Regions from separate parts of the Roseomonas marmotae genome, predicted to be linked through region 1. Evidence: riboswitches for the same ligand, from Rfam matches in the RefSeq annotation. Region 1 holds a riboswitch; the other holds the start of a gene.

Region 1 (4,400 bases):
GCGGCGTGCGCCGTCGAAAAAGGGCACCAGCCCCAGCGGCGCCCAGCCGGTGCGGCGTGCGATCTCCGCCATGCCTTCGGCGAACAGCGAGAGGTCGCCGCGCATCCGGTTGACGATGAAGCCGCGGATCATGGCCGCGTCCGCCTCGGCCACGACATGCCGCGTGCCAACAAGGCTGGCGATCACCCCGCCTCGGTCGATATCCCCCACCAGCACCACCGGCACATCCGCCGCACAGGCAAAACCCATATTGGCGATGTCGCCCGCGCGCAGATTGATCTCGGAGGCCGAGCCCGCGCCCTCCACCAGCACGATATCGGCTTCTTCCCGCAACCGCGCAAAACTCTGCAGCACGAAGGGCAGCAGCGAGGGCTTCATCGCCTGGTATTCGCGCGCCCGGACCGTGGCATGGACGCGCCCCTGCACGACCACCTGCGCGCCCACCTCGCTCTGCGGCTTCAGCAGCACGGGGTTCATGTGCACGCTGGGCGCCGCGCGCGCCGCGCGTGCCTGCAAGGCCTGGGCGCGGCCGATCTCGCCGCCATCGGGTGTCACGGCGGCGTTGTTGGACATGTTCTGCGGCTTGAAGGGCCGCACCCGCAGCCCGCGCCGGGTCAGCGCCCGCGCCAGGCCCGCCACCAGCAGGGATTTGCCGACGCTGCTGCCTGTGCCTTGCAACATCAAGGCACGGGCCATCAGAACTCGATCCCTTCCTGCGCCTTCACCCCCGCCGCGAAATGATGTTTTATCAGTTTCATCTCGGTCACGAGGTCGGCGGCCTCGGTCAGCGCGGGCGGTGCGTTGCGGCCCGTCACGACCACATGCAAGGCGGGCGGGCGTGCCACCAGCGCGGCCACCACCTCCTCCACCGGCAGGTATTCGTAGCGCAGCGCGATACACAGCTCGTCCAGCACCAGCAGCCCCAGGCCCGGCCGCTGCATCAGCTCCAGCGCCTTGCCCCAGGCGCGGCGGGCGGCGGCCACGTCCCGCTCCCGGTCCTGGGTCTCCCAGGTGAAGCCCTCGCCCATGCTGTGCCATTCCAGCCCCGGCATGGCCTCCAGCGGCGTGCGCTCCCCGGTGCTCCAGGCGCCTTTGATGAACTGCACCACCCCCACCGAGCGTCCACGCCCGAGCATCCGCAGCGCCAGCCCGAATGCCGCCGTGCTCTTGCCCTTGCCGGCGCCCGTATGGACCATCAGCAGGCCCTTCTCGATCGTCTTGCCGGCGACCTCGGCATCCTGCACCGCCTTGCGCTTCTGCATCTTCTCGCGATGCCGCGCAGCCTCCTCCCCGGTCACGGCAATTCTCCCTTCAGCAGCAGCGGCAGGCCGGCCGCGATGAAATGCACATGCTGCGCCCGCGCGGCGATCCGCTGGTTCAGCACCCCCGCCTTGTCCCGGAAGGCCCGGCCCAGCGGCGTCTCCGGCACGATGCCCAGGCCCACCTCATTGGCCACCAGCACCGTGGGCGCGGCACGGGCGGCCAGCACCGCCTCCAGCGCCGCCGTCGCGGCCTCCACGTCCCGCCCGCCCAGCATCAGGTTGGTCAGCCAGAGCGTCAGGCAATCCACCAGCACCGGGCGCGCCCCCGCCGCCGCCAGCGCCACCGGCAGGCCCAGCGGCGCGTCCACCGTCTGCCATTCCGGCCCCCGGCGGGCGCGGTGCTCGGCGATGCGGGCGCGCATCTCCTCATCCCAGGCCTCGGCGGTGGCCAGATAGACCCAGGGGGCGGGGTGGCGGGCCACCAGCGCCTCCGCATGCCGGGACTTGCCGGAACGGGCGCCCCCCAGAACCAGAGTGATGCTCATGGCAGCCAGGACTAGCCGAAAGCAGGCCGGGCTGGCTATCACCCGGCCTGAACCGACGCAGGAGGCAACCCCCATGTCCGATACCCCGCCCGACCGCCTCTCGAACGACCCGAGCAGCCCCTACTACAACGAGGCCCTGCTGGAGCGCGGCATCGGCATCCGCTTCAAGGGCGTCGAGAAGAACAATGTCGAGGAATACTGCGTCAGCGAAGGCTGGGTGCGGCTGGCCGTCGGCAAGGCGCTGGACCGCAAGGGCCGCCCGCTGACCATGAAGGTGACCGGGACGGTCGAGCCCTACTTCCGCGACGCGACCTGAGGCCAGGGGGGCTCCGCCCCCTTGGAACCCCCGGGCAAAGGCAAAGCCTTTGTCCCGAGCTGGGGTGACAGTGCCACCCCAGAACCCGCCATCCGTTTTGCTCCTGTGGCACGGGGTTCCGCCGGAGGTCATGGACCTCCGGCGACTGCGGGTTCGGCCCGCTTGGCCGTTTCAGTGAAACCGGCCCCGTGGCCTCGCGCGCCATGGCTGTTCAGGCCGCACCCAAAACCCGAAGCGGGACCTGGGGTGGCCCGGAGGGGCAGAGCCTCTCCGGCCCCCGGCATAAGGTTTGACAGCCCCTCCCCCCCGCCCTAACCCTGCCGGCATTGATGGTCCTTCCGCGAGGAAGGTGAAAAGGGAACGCGGTGCGACACCGCGGCTGCCCCCGCAACTGTAAGCGGAGAGCATTCCGCCGCCCGTGCCACTGGGGAGCGATCCTCGGGAAGGCCAGGCGGGATGCGCCGGATCCGCGAGCCAGGAGACCTGCCATCACCCGTGAGATCGTGCCGCCGGGCGGGGTGCCCCGGATGGCAGAAGCGCCGGGCGGCGGGGCCGCCGGGCGTGGACCCCGGCGCCTGCGCGCCCGGGCGGTCGGCACCTCATGGACATGAGTGAGGTGCCCCTTGCACGAGGCTGAACAGGACAGGGCGCCGAGGCCCGTGCTGCATATCTGCGTCACCTGCCGCGCCGGCCGTCCGCTGGCCGAGGGCGAGGTGCCGCCCGGCCGCCATCTGCATGACGCCGTGGCCGCGCAGCTTGAGGGCCTGGAAGCACCGCCGGTCGAGCTGCGCGCCGTGAAGTGCCTGGCCGCCTGCGACCATGGCTGCACCGCCGCCATGACGGCCCCGGGCAAATGGGGCTATCTGCTGGGGCGGCTCGACCTCTCCCATGCCGCCGACCTGCTGGCCTATGGCGCCGCCTATGCCGCCAGCGGCAGCGGGGCGGTCCTGCCCTCCCGCCGCCCTGCCTCCCTGCGTTCGGTCGTGCTCGGCCGCATCCCTTCCTTGATGGAGCCCCAGTCGTGAGCAAACTCGAAAAGGTGCCGGCCACCATCGTCACCGGCTTCCTCGGCGCCGGGAAGACCACGCTGGTGCGGCATGTCATGGCGCAGGCGGCGGGGCGGCGCATCGCCATCATCGTCAATGAGTTCGGCAGCCTCGGCATCGATGGCGACCTGCTGAAATCCTGCGGCATCCCCGGCTGCGAGGAGGAGAATATCGTCGAGCTGGCCAATGGCTGCATCTGCTGCACCGTGGCGGACGACTTCCTGCCGACCATGACCGCGCTGCTGGACCGGCCGGAGCCGCCGGAGCACATCCTGATCGAGACCTCCGGCCTCGCGCTGCCGAAGCCGCTGATCAAGGCCTTCAACTGGCCGGGCATCCGCTCCCGCGTCACGGTGGATGGCGTGGTGACGGTGGTGGACGGCCCCGCCGTGGCCGATGGCCGCTTCGCCGACGACCCGGTGGCGGTGGAGGCCCAGCGCGCGGCGGATGACAACCTGGACCACGACAATCCGCTGGCGGAAGTCTACGAGGACCAGCTCGGCGCCGCCGACCTCGTGGTGCTGAACAAGGCCGACCTGCTGGACGAGGATGCCGTGGCGAGGCTGCGGGCGGAGATCGCCGCGCATCTGCCCCGGCAGGTGAAGGTGGTGGCGGCGCGGGAAGGCGCGCTGGACATCGCCGTGCTGCTGGGCCTGGGCGCCGCGGCGGAGGACGACCTCGCCGCCCGCCCCTCCCACCACGACGGCGCCGATGACCACGAGCACGACGATTTCGACAGTTTCGTCGTGCCGCTGCCGGAAGTCGCCAGCGCCGAGGCCCTGGTGGAAAAGCTGGCGCGGGTGGCGGCGGAGCACGACATCCTGCGCATGAAGGGTTTTGTCAGCCTGCCCGGCAAGCCGATGCGGCTGGCGGTGCAGGGCGTGGGCACGCGCTTCCGCCATCATTTCGACCGCCCCTGGGCGCCCGGCGAAGCGCGGGAGGGGCATCTGGTGGTGATCGGCCAGGCCGGGCTGGACAAGCCGGCCATCGCCGCCGCCATCGCCGGATAGCGCCATGCACCTGCTGCCGCGCGAGACGCTGAGCCTGGACGCCGCCGAGCAGGCGGTGGACCTCGGTCACGCGCCGGCGGATCTGGTGCTGCTCTCCTTCAGCGACAGCGACCTCGCGGCGGCGGCGGCGGGCTGGTCCACCCTGCCGGAGCCGCGCCCGACGCTGCGGCTGGCCAGCCTGGCCAGGCTGCGCCACCCCATGTCGGTCGATCTCTATGCCG
Region 2 (4,400 bases), on a different replicon from region 1:
CGATGACGGTGGTCACCGGCAGTTCCGCGACCAGCCGCAGGATGGCGAGCTGGTGGTGGATGTCGAGGTGGTTGGTCGGCTCGTCCAGCAGCAGGATGCGCGGGCGCTGCGCCAGCGCGCGGGCGATATGCACGCGCTGGCGTTCCCCGCCCGAGAGCGTCGCCCAGTCGCGCCCGGCGAAGCCGGACATCTCCACCACCGCCAGGGCCTCCGCCACGATGGCGTCGTCCTCGGCCGACCAGGGCCGCAGCGCGGACAGCCAGGGCGTGCGCCCCAGCTCCACCGCGTCGCGCACCGTGATGCGGTCGGCGGTCTCCGCCTGCTGCTCCACCAGGGCCAGCAGTTGCGCCACCCGCCGCCGGGTCATCCGCGCCATGGGCTGGGCGTCCAGATGCACCTCGCCGCCATCGGGCTTCAGCACGCCGGAGAGCAGGCGCATCAGCGTGGACTTGCCGGAGCCGTTGGGGCCGATCAGCCCCAGCGTCTCTCCCGCCGCCACCTCCAGGCTGACCCCGCGCAGGATGGGCACGCCGCGCGCCGACGAGCTGAGATTCTCCGCGCGGAGCCTCATCGGGCCGGCCTCCGCCGCACCAGGATCAGCGCGAAGACCGGCGCGCCCACCAGCGCGGTGATGACGCCGATCGGCAGCACCTGCCCCTTCACGGCGATGCGCGAGATGACATCCGCCGCGATCAGGAAGATGGCGCCCATCAGCGCCGCCGCCGGCACCAGCCGGACATGCCGCACGCCCGTGATGAAGCGCGCCGCATGCGGCACCACCAGCCCGACGAAGCCGATGGAGCCGACGATGCTGACCATCACCGCCGTGGCCAGGGAGGCGGCGAGGATCAGCAGCGCCTGTACCCGCCGCACCGGCACGCCGAGGGAGATGGCGGAATCCGTGCCGAAGGTGAAGGCATCCAGCGCCCGCGCCTGCCACAGGCAGATGAGCGTGACAGCCAGTGCCACCGGCACCGCCATGCCCACATTGTCCCAGCGCGCGCCGCTGAGGTTGCCGAGCAGCCAGAACATGATGCCGCGCGCCTGCTCGGCACTGGCGGAGCGGGTGATGATGAAGGCCGTCAATGCGTTGAAGAGCTGGGAACCGGCGATGCCCGCCAGCACGATCTGCCCGGCCCCGCGCAGCCCCACCCCGCCGCCCGAGGCATGGGCCAGCAGGGCCACCAGCAGGAAGGCGGCCAGCGAGCCGCCGAAGGCGCCGAGGGAAAGCGACACCGCCCCCGCCCCCAGCCCTGCCACCGTCACCAGCACCGCGCCGGTGGAGGCGCCGGCGGAGATGCCCAGCAGATAGGGATCGGCCAGCGCGTTCCGCAGCAGCGCCTGCAGGATGACGCCCGAGACCGCCAGCCCCGCGCCGCAGCAGGCCGCGACGATGGCGCGCGTCAGCCGGTAGTTCCAGACGATGCCCTCGTCGATCCGGTCGAGGGGATAGCCGGCGCCGAACAGCTTGTTGGCCAGTGCCTGGAAGACCACGCCGGGGGGGATCGCCGTCTCGCCGATGCAGATGCCGGCGAGGATGGCGGCGGCGAGCACCGCCGCGATCCAGGCGCCGTGCAATGCCAGCCTGCCCAGCAGGCGAGCGAGCCCGGCAGTCACGGGCGCAGCTTGGCCATGGCTTCGGTCAGCGCCTCCAGCCCGTCCACCAGGCGGATGGTGGCCTGCATGGCATGGGCGTCGATGATGACGATGCGGTTGTTCCTCACCGCCTCCATCTCCCGCGTCACCGGGTCGGACTTCAGGAAGGCCAGCTTCTTCTCGAAGTCATCGGCCGGGAAGCGGCGGCGGTCCATGCGGGCGATGACGATGACGGAGGGGTTGGCGCGGGCGATGGTCTCCCACCCCACGGTCGGCCATTCCTCATCCGACTGCACCACGTTCCGCAGGCCGAGCGTGCGCATCATGTAGCCCGGGATGCCCTTCTGGCCCGCCATATAGGGGTCCAGGTCCAGGTCGGCGGAGGAGAACCAGAAGACCGCCGAGGCATCCGGCAGGTTCAGCGACTTCGCGCGCGCGACCGCCGCTTCCTCCCGCTTCCGCAGCCCGGCCACCAGCGCCGCGCCCCGGTCCTGCCGGTCGAAGATCTCCGCGAGCTGCGCGATGCCCTTGTAGAGCGCCTCCGTGCTGAAGGGCGCGGTGCGGGTGCCGTCGGCGCCCACCAGGTTGTTCTTGCCCTCGCAGTCGGCGGGCATGATGTAGGTGGCCGCGCCGAGCTCATGGAACTGCTCGCGCGTGCCGACCACGCCCTGCGGGCCGATCATCCACTCGAACTGCGTGGCCACCAGACCCGGGCGCTTGTTGATGACGGATTCGAAGCTGGGGGCGTTGTTGTCCAGGCGCGGAACCCTGTCGTTCTGCGCGCGGAACTCCGGCAGCACGTCGTTGAACCACAGCGCCGTGCCGGCCATGCGGTCGCCCGCGCCCAGGGCATAGAGGATCTCGGTCGCGGACTGGCCGATGGTGACGACGTTGTGCGGCGCGGCCTCGAAGCGCAGCGTGTGGCCGCAATTCTCCACCGTCAGGGGATAGCGCGTGGGCTCCGCCCAGGCGGCGGAGAGCGGCAGGCCGAGGCCCGCCACCAGGAGGGCGAGGCGCGACAGCATCATGGTCATTCTTCCATGTCCGGCCAGGGATGACGGCCGGAGATGGAGAGGCCATGGCGCAGGCCTGCGGCGGCGCTGGCGCGCGAAAGCGGACCGCCATGACATGCGGTGCGAACAGAACATCGACATCCTCCCCGGACACCCCGCCGGTCAGTCAGTTGCACAAGCCGGCAGGTCTCCTGACTGGCGGGTCAACGCTCCATCCGGCCTTCCCGGGATGGCTCCCAGTGGCGTGTTCGGATCGGGCTCGCCGCCTACAGTTGCGGGGGCAGTTCCGTTTCCTCGGCCCTCACGGGCCTCGGGCGGATTCCCTGTTAGTTCCTCTCGGAAACCGGCGCCCATCCTCTAGAGGAGCGGTGGAGAGGTGGCAAGCGCCTGGGGCATGCGGGTTTCAGGCAGCCGTCACGCGGCCGCATCGCCTCACCGCCCGCCCAGCCTCGCGAGCCGGATGCGGGGGGACGCGGCCTCGACGCTCAGGCGCCAGTGGTCGGCCTGGGTGACGCGGAGGATGTTGCGCGGCCGGAGGGCGGCGATGTTGACGCCGCCGGCGTGCCGCACACTGTTATAGATGATGCCCGCGCCGCCGGAGGCGCGGATGCCCTCCCCCAGCGCCTGCGAGGCGGCGTAGCTGGCGGGGTCGTAGGCGCCGGCCCGCTCCGCCTGCTGGCCACGGATATCGAGGTAGGAGCCCGCGAGCCCGGCCGTATAGGCGCGGTAGTCGCGCTCCAGCACGGCGGCGCCGGTCGCCACGGCCTCGCGGCGCAGGTGGTGGGCGACCTCGAAGGCCGCCGTCGGCAGTGCGGCCGCGGCATACCAGGCGCCGAGATCCGGGCCGTTGAAGCGCGCCCCCCCGGGCGGGACGTGCAGGAAGGACGCCATCACGACGCTGGAATTCGCCCGCCCATAGACCCATTCCTCCTGAGGGAGCCGCCACAGGCGCTCCTCCACCAGGCGGTCATTGGTCCAGCCCGCGAGTTCCATGACCGCCTCGGCATCGGCGGCCGTGGCCACGGTGTCGAAGAGCCCGATGGGCGGGAAGCGGGAGGGGATCAGCCGGTGGGAGGGGGACGGCGCCGCCGAGAAGACGTCGCTCAAGAGATGACGAGGTCCTCGTCCCGGTAGGGGCGGAAATTCCGGTCCAGGGCCTCCACCGGCTCCATGTAGATGCCGCCCCGCGCGGCGTCGAGGAAGCGCCGGACGGCCATGAGCCCGTCCTGCGTGCCGCTGGTGACGAGGTCGATCGGCGGCCTGCCGCCGAAGAGGGTGGCGCGGTGGGGGGTCCGCAGCCAGGCGATCCCGTCCCGCTCCGTGCCGTGCAGGACGCCCAGGGCCTGGTGGATGCCGAAGATCGCGGAGATGCGGGTCAGGGTGTCCACATCCAGGGTGAGGTCGCCATGCTCCCGCGCCGTCTTGGCCCATTTATGGAAGGTCGAGCGGGCGGGGCAGCCGAGGATCAGGAGGCGATGGGCCTCATCGAGCCCCCAGAGATCGGCGATGGCCAGGAAGGTCCGCATCGCCGGCGCGCTCAGGCGCCGCCGGTTCTCCGGCAGGAAGCGGCTCCGGTCCAGGCGGCCGGGCCCCTGGTCGACGGGCCGGCGCACGGCATCGAGAGCCCTCGGCATGACTGCCTCCTTCATCCGCATCTGGACTATGCCCAAATCAGGACTTTGTCAACGCCCCCGTGGCGCCCCGGTTGCCCGCGCGGGGGAGCGACGCCTCCAGCCCCGCCAGGATGAGGTCCACGAAGGTCTCGAAGCTGCTGTCCATCGGCGCGGCCGC

What was found. A riboswitch is a leader RNA that binds a small molecule or an ion and turns the genes downstream of it on or off. The one in region 1 is predicted to bind cobalamin.
Region 2: it holds a riboswitch for cobalamin, as region 1 does, so the genes downstream of both, IAI58_RS19020 (ABC transporter substrate-binding protein) here and IAI58_RS02685 (DUF1636 family protein) in region 1, are expected to answer to the same signal.

Annotation. Positions count from the first base shown of each region.
Region 1 covers NZ_CP061091.1:567,213-571,612, forward strand. Annotated here, with positions in the region: gene IAI58_RS02665 (cobyric acid synthase) at 1-696, opposite strand, end outside; gene cobO (cob(I)yrinic acid a,c-diamide adenosyltransferase) at 696-1,298, opposite strand; gene cobU (bifunctional adenosylcobinamide kinase/adenosylcobinamide-phosphate guanylyltransferase) at 1,295-1,807, opposite strand; gene IAI58_RS02680 (DUF3297 family protein) at 1,881-2,123, shown strand; cobalamin riboswitch at 2,437-2,628, shown strand; gene IAI58_RS02685 (DUF1636 family protein) at 2,747-3,148, shown strand; gene cobW (cobalamin biosynthesis protein CobW) at 3,145-4,179, shown strand; gene cobN (cobaltochelatase subunit CobN) at 4,184-4,400, shown strand, end outside.
Region 2 covers NZ_CP061094.1:108,747-113,146, reverse strand. Annotated here, with positions in the region: gene IAI58_RS19030 (ABC transporter ATP-binding protein) at 1-571, opposite strand, end outside; gene IAI58_RS19025 (FecCD family ABC transporter permease) at 568-1,596, opposite strand; gene IAI58_RS19020 (ABC transporter substrate-binding protein) at 1,614-2,624, opposite strand; cobalamin riboswitch at 2,774-2,972, opposite strand; gene IAI58_RS19015 (RES family NAD+ phosphorylase) at 3,042-3,716, opposite strand; gene IAI58_RS19010 (MbcA/ParS/Xre antitoxin family protein) at 3,713-4,243, opposite strand; gene IAI58_RS19005 (TetR/AcrR family transcriptional regulator C-terminal domain-containing protein) at 4,281-4,400, opposite strand, start outside.